DNA from 2 places in the Streptomyces sp. NPDC091287 genome. Region 2 is predicted to be linked to the other one. Evidence: riboswitches for the same ligand, from Rfam matches in the RefSeq annotation. Region 2 holds a riboswitch; the other holds the start of a gene.
What was found. Region 2 has a riboswitch for S-adenosylmethionine ahead of thrC (threonine synthase). Riboswitches for the same ligand answer to the same signal wherever they lie in the genome.
Positions count from the first base shown of each region.

Region 1 (3,401 bases), on a different contig from region 2:
CAGCGAGGTCTTCTCCGTGACCGGCACCTACGACCTGATCGCCATGGTCCGGGTCGCCAGGCACGACGACCTCGCCGATGTCATTCCCGGCCGGATCAGCAAGATCCCGGGCGTCGAGGGCACCGACACCCATGTGGCGTTCCGTACGTACTCCCAGCACGACCTGGAAGCGGCCTTCGCCATCGGCCTCGACGCGTAGGCACACCGGCGACGCACCTCGGCCGGGGACGGGCAGCGCGCCCGTCCCCGGCCGAGGTGTTTCATCAGAACGTGTCTCGGACCTGGGCGGCTTCGCCGCGGTCCGGGACGCAGCGGCCGTCCTCGGTGCGGTAGTTCCACCGGGCGCCCTCACGGACCAGCTCGGAGACCGCGCGCAGGAACCGGTCGATGTGCTCGTCGGGCGTACCGGCGCCGAAGCTGACGCGGATCGCGTTGAGCGAGCGCTCGCCCGGCTCGGCCTCCGGCGCGCCGCACTCGCCCGGGTCCTGCGGGTCGCTGCCGAGCAGGGTGCGCACCAGCGGGTGGGCGCAGAAGAGGCCGTCGCGCACGCCGATGCCGTACTCGGCGGAGAGGGCGGCGGCGAAGTGCGAGCTGTTCCAGCCGCGCACCACGAAGGAGATGACGCCGACCCGGGGGGCGTCGTCGCCGAACAGCGAGAGCACCTGCACCTCGGGCACCTCGGCGAGACCCTCCCGGACCCGGCCCACGAGCTCCTGCTCCCGGGCGACCAGGCCCTCGAAGCCGGCCTCGGTCAGGGCCTTGCAGGCGGAGGCGATGGAGTAGACGCCGATGACGTTGGGCGAACCTGCCTCGTGGCGGGCGGGGGTGGTGTGCCAGTCGACGTCCACGCCGCCGTCGGCGCGCCGGGCGACCTTCCGGGACGCGCCGCCACCGGCGAGGTACGGCTCGGCGGCCTGGAGCCAGTCGGCGCGGCCGGCCAGGACGCCGGAGCCGAAGGGCGCGTACAGCTTGTGGCCGGAGAACGCGACCCAGTCGACGTCCAGTTCGGCGATGTCCACGGGGTGGTGCGGGGCCAGCTGCGCGGCGTCCAGGACGATCCGGGCGCCGTGCGCGTGGGCGGCGGCGGCCAGTTCCCGCACCGGCCACAGCTCGCCGGTCACGTTGGACGCGCCCGTGACGCAGACGAGGGCGGGGCCGTAGGGGTCGCGGTCGGCGAGCGCGCGCTCCAGGGTCTCGACGGCCTGGGCCGGGGTGCGGGGCGCGTTGAGGTAGGTGACCTGGGCGTCGCGCCAGGGCAGCAGGGACGCGTGGTGCTCGGTCTCGTAGACGAAGACCTGGCAGTCGGCGGGGATCGCGGCGGCCAGCAGGTTGAGGGAGTCGGTCGTGGAGCGGGTGAAGACCACCTGGTCCTCCGCGCGGCAGCCGAGGAACTCAGCGACCGTGCGGCGGCTGTTCTCGAAGAGGTCGGTGGAGAGCTGCGAGAGGTAGCCGGCGCCGCGGTGGACGCTGCCGTAGTACGGGGCGTACGCGGCGACGTCGTCCCAGACGCGCTGGAGGGCCGGGGCGCTCGCGGCGTAGTCGAGCGCGGCGTAGGTGACCTCACCGCCGGTGACGAGCGGGACCGTGACGTTCTGCCCCAGAACGGGCAGCGGGGCACAAACCGACGAGTCGAGGGCAGCGGTGGGGACAGACATGGCGAACTCCCGTAAAAGGCAGGCGAAATCCATGCGCCGGCAGTACGCGGCAGCGCAGGGAGGGGGGAAGAGAAAAGGGTGCGCGGAAGGAGGGCGACAAGCCCTAGCGCATTCGCTTGCTCACAGAAGACTCCCTAGGGACCAGGACCCCGGGGGCTGGCATCCGCTGGATGCCGAGGGGCCCGCGCTTGCCGCAGACCTCGCTGCCTGCGGCCTGGTCTTCACCCGGGGCACCCCGCCACGGACGGAGGGTTGCCGGACAGCGGGCCGGGGCCGTAGTCGCTGTCACTCATGACCTGCGCAGCATCTTGCCATACGTGTGCACACGCGCAAGGGCGCAGTCCGGCATCCGGACTGCGCCCTGTGTCACACCGTGCGGGCCGGAGCCGTCCCCGTCGCACGCTCAGGCGTTGCTGGCCGCCACCCAGCGCTCCAGGGCCCGCTTGGCGGCCCCGGAGTCGATGGCCTCGGCCGCGACGAGGATCTTCGCCGCGAGCTGTTCGGTCAGCGTGCCGGGGCCCGGGTCCAGGGCGACCAGGGCCGCCGCCGAGTTGAGCAGCACCGCTTCCCGTACCGCGCCGCCCTCGCCGTCCAGCAGTCGGCGGGCCACATCGGCGTTGTACGAGGCGTCGGCGCCGCGCAGCGCCTCGACGGGGACGATGGGCAGCCCGACGTCGCGCGGGTCGAAGGGCTCCTCGCGGACCGCGCCGTCGCGCACCACCCAGACCCGGGAGGTGGCGGTGGTGGTCAGCTCGTCGAGGCCGTCGTCACCGCGGAAGACCAAGGCGGAGTTGCCCCGATCGGCCAGCACGCCCGCGACGATGGGCGCCATCCGGGCGTCGGCGACGCCGACCGCCTGGGCGCGGACCTGGGCCGGGTTGGTGAGGGGGCCCAGGATGTTGAACGTGGTCTGCGCGCCGAGTTCCTTGCGGGCCTTGGCGGCGTACCGCAGGGCGGGGTGGAACTTCACGGCGAAGCAGAAGGTGATGCCCGCCGCTTCGGCGACCTCGACGACCCGCTGCGGGGTCAGCTCCAGGTTGACGCCGAGCTTCTCCAGCACGTCGGAGGAGCCGCTCGCGGAGGAGGCGGCCCGGTTGCCGTGCTTGACGACCTTGGCACCGGTGCCGGCGATGACGATCGCGGACATGGTCGAGATGTTGACCGTCTTGGCGAGGTCGCCGCCGGTGCCGACGATGTCGACGGTGCGGCCCGGCACGTGGATGGTGTTGGCGTGGGCGTACATCGCGCGGACGAGTCCGGTGACCTCGTCGACGGTCTCGCCCTTGGCCCGCAGCGCGACGGCGAACCCGGCGATCTGCGCGTCGGTGGCCTCGCCGCTCATGATCCGGTCCATGGCCCAGGCGGTCTCCTCGGAGCTGAGGTTCTCGCCGCGCAGGAGGGGGTTCAGGAGGCCGGGCCAGGAACGGTCCGCCACGCTGTCGCCGCCGTTCGGGGTCACAACGTTCATGGTCCGCTCCAGGGTCCACAGCCGGTCAGGAAAGATGGCTCCACCCTATCCAGCCGGGCAGACCGCGAAGAGCCCCGTCCATCGAATGGACGGGGCTCTCACGGTGGCGATCAGTTCAGGTGATCAGTGGTGGCCGTGGCCCTCGCTGATCTCCTTGTACTCCTCGGGGGTGGCCTTGGGGATCTGGTTCCCGTCGGCGTAGTACCCCTTGCTGAGCTTGGCGCGCAGCTTCTGCACCGGGGAGATCCTGCGCTTGACGCCGTTCTCGTCGACCGCGG
Region 1 covers NZ_JBIVUV010000006.1:250,139-253,539, reverse strand. The annotation lists gene ACIQRW_RS12260 (Lrp/AsnC family transcriptional regulator) at 1-199, shown strand, start outside; gene ACIQRW_RS12255 (aminotransferase class V-fold PLP-dependent enzyme) at 264-1,655, opposite strand; SAM riboswitch class IV at 1,835-1,952, opposite strand; gene trpD (anthranilate phosphoribosyltransferase) at 2,059-3,123, opposite strand; gene ACIQRW_RS12245 (cytochrome bc complex cytochrome b subunit) at 3,247-3,401, opposite strand, start outside.
Region 1: another riboswitch for S-adenosylmethionine. It lies ahead of ACIQRW_RS12255 (aminotransferase class V-fold PLP-dependent enzyme); the one in region 2 lies ahead of thrC (threonine synthase).

Region 2 (3,401 bases):
GCTCGGAGACCATGTTGCGGAACCTAGCCCGTTCGGGAAGCCCCCAAACGCCTCCCGGTCCTCCCACCCCGAACGGTGCCCGGCGCGCACCGGCCGCTCGCCGGGCTCACACCGCCCTCAGGCAGCGTGGCGTTCCGCGTACTCCGCGATCTCCCGCATCGGCGGCCGTTCCTCCGTGTCCACCGCATGGGTGCGGGGCACGAAGCCGTCCTCGCCGCGCTCGAACTGGGTCAGCGCGGGCCGCACCAGATGGCCCCGGGAGAGCCGCAGCTGCGCCGTACGGTAGATCGCCGCCGCCATCCGGCCCAGCGCCTGCCCGTCCTGGTGGCGGTGTCTGCGTACGCCGACGTCGACCTGGCCCAGGGCGTCCAGGCCCACCGTGTGCAGCGCGTCCACCAGCAGCCCCAGCTCCACTCCGTAACCGACGGGGAACGGCAGCCGCTCCAGCAGGGACCGCCGCACCGCGTACTCGCCGCCCAGCGGCTGCACGAACCCGGCCAGCTGGGGCCAGTGCAGATTGAGCAGCGGGCGCGCCACCAGCTCGGTGACCCGGCCGCCCTGACCTGCGCTGTCACCGAGCGGGCGGTCGTACATCGCCTTGACGAACTGGACGGACGGGTCGGTGAGCAGCGGTCCGACCGTGCCCGAGACGAAGTCCGCGGAGAAGTCCCTGAGGTCGGCGTCGATGAAGCAGACGATCTCGCCGCTGGTCACCAGGAGTGACCGCCACAGCACCTCGCCCTTGCCGGGCAGGGCCGGGATCCGGGGCAGGATCGCGTCCCGGTGGACCACGCGGGCGCCCGCCGCCCGGGCCACGGCGGCCGTGGCGTCGGTGGAGCCGGAGTCGATCACCACGAGTTCGTCGACGAGCCGGACCTTCTCCATCAGCTCCCGGCGGATCGTCGCCACGATCGCGCCGACCGTGGCCTCCTCGTTCAGCGCGGGCAGCACCACGCTCACGGACGTGACGCGCGGATCGGCGTCCCGGGCGTCGGTGAGCCGGTTCAGCGGGCGGTCGCCGGACGACCAGGAACGCCTGGTCAGCCAGCGTTCCACCTCTTCGAGCACGGTCGGCACTCCCTGTGTGTGATCCATCTCGCGGTTCGGACGACTATCTCAACGGTCCGGTGCTTCGGTTACAGTCTTGAACAACGCGTATGGCCGTCGCATGTCGGGGTCGGAGCGCGCATAAACGCCTGGATCGAAGATCCAGCGCCATAAGAGCTCATCCAGAGGGACTGAGGGAACGGCCCGTTGAAGTCCCGGCAACCCTCCTGCCGACCGCGAGGTCACGGTGGGGAAGGTGCCAATTCCGTCTTGCGGCGAAATGCGTCGCAGGGAAGATGAGGAGAAAGGGACCTCCGCCATCATGGCTGTTCAGACCGTTGCAGGTAACACCGCTTCTTCCGCCCCGGCCGTCGATCTCGGCCCCGCCGCGGCGCTTTCCTGCCGCGAGTGCGGCGAGCGTTTCGAGCTCGGCCCCCTTTTCGCCTGTGCGTCCTGTTTCGGGCCGCTGGAAGTGGCCTACGACCTGCCCACCGGCTCCCCGGAGGAGCTGCGGAAGCGCATCGAGGCCGGCCCGAACAACATCTGGCGCTACGCTCCGCTGCTGCCGGTGCCCGCGGATGTCGCGGAGAAGCCCAACATCAACCCCGGCTTCACCAAGCTCGTCAAGGCCGACAACCTCGCCCGTGAGCTGGGCGTCACCGGCGGCCTGTACGTGAAGGACGACTCCGGCAACCCGACGCACTCCTTCAAGGACCGTGTCGTCGCCATCGCCGTCGAGGCCGCCCGCGCCTTCGGCTTCACCACCCTCTCCTGCTCCTCCACGGGCAACCTGGCCGGAGCCGTCGGCGCCGCCGCCGCCCGGGCCGGACTGCGCTCCTGCGTGTTCATCCCGCACGACCTGGAGCAGGGCAAGGTCGTCATGGCCGCGGTGTACGGCGGTGAGCTGGTCGGCATCGAGGGCAACTACGACGACGTCAACCGCTTCTGCTCCGAGCTCATCGGCGACCCGCTCGGCGAGGGCTGGGGCTTCGTCAACGTCAACCTGCGCCCGTACTACGGCGAGGGCTCCAAGACGCTGGCGTACGAGATCTGCGAGCAGCTCGGCTGGCGGCTGCCCGACCAGATCGTCATCCCGATCGCGTCCGGCTCCCAGCTCACGAAGATCGACAAGGGGTTCCAGGAGCTGATCAAGCTCGGCCTCGTCGAGGACAGGCCGTACAAGATCTTCGGCGCCCAGGCCGAGGGCTGCTCCCCGGTCTCCGCCGCCTTCAAGGCGGGCCACGACGTGGTGCGCCCGCAGAAGCCGAACACCATCGCCAAGTCGCTGGCCATCGGCAACCCGGCGGACGGCCCGTACGTCCTGGACATCGCCCGCCGCACCGGTGGCGCGGTGGAGGACGTGACCGACGAGCAGGTCGTCGACGCGATCAAGCTGCTGGCGCGCACCGAGGGCATCTTCGGCGAGACGGCGGGCGGCGTGACGCTCGGCGTGACGAAGAAGCTGATCGAGGCGGGCGTGATCGACCCGACGCTCACCACCGTCGTCCTGAACACCGGCGACGGGCTCAAGACGCTGGACGCGGTCTCCGCGACCTCGCAGGCAACGGCCACCATCAAGCCGAGCCTGGACGCGTTCCGCGCCGCGGGCCTCGCCGCCGGCTGATCACCAGAGACTCAGGAAGGCACCCACCATGAGCGTCAAGGTCCGCATCCCCACCATCCTCCGTACGTACACGGGCGGCCAGGCCGAGGTCCCGGCGGAGGGCGCCAAGCTCTCCGAGGTCATCGAGTCCCTGGAGAAGGACCACCCGGGCATCGCGGCCCGCGTCCTGGACGACCAGGGCAAGCTGCGCCGCTTCGTGAACGTGTACGTCAACGACGACGACGTGCGCTTCGAGGGCGGCCTGGACGCGGCCACGCCCGACGGCGCCGGCGTCTCGATCATCCCCGCGGTCGCCGGCGGCTGCTGAACCGCCCGGGCCGCTCCACGGCGGCCCATCGCACCCCTGTGTGACCACAGTTGCCCCCTCCGCGAGAGAAGCGGAGGGGGCAATTCTGTATGGTTGAGCACGGTACAGTTGGGGAAGCCCCGTCCGCTGCCCGTGCCGCCCGCATATGAGAATGCGCCCGGCTCCGATAAGAAGCAGCCAAAGTACGTGAACCTCTTGTGGCATAAGTGCCCTTTGCGTGGCCCGACTTGCCCGTAAATCTCAGCAAACCCGCATATTCGCGTGTTCTTCTGTGCCCAGAATTCTCGTCCGATTGACCTGTTGCAGAGGGCAGTTGGGCGGATACATTCGGCCGCGGTCGACGCGCTGCGGCGCCGCACACCCTCTCCTGTCGGAGGGTGAGTTCCGACCCGGGCCCGCGAAGTGCGGTCCCGTGCAAGGGCC
Region 2 covers NZ_JBIVUV010000022.1:70,008-73,408, reverse strand. The annotation lists gene ACIQRW_RS31890 (trehalose-6-phosphate synthase) at 1-13, opposite strand, end outside; gene ACIQRW_RS31885 (glucosyl-3-phosphoglycerate synthase) at 118-1,068, opposite strand; SAM riboswitch class I at 1,223-1,350, shown strand; gene thrC (threonine synthase) at 1,370-2,671, shown strand; gene ACIQRW_RS31875 (MoaD/ThiS family protein) at 2,700-2,978, shown strand.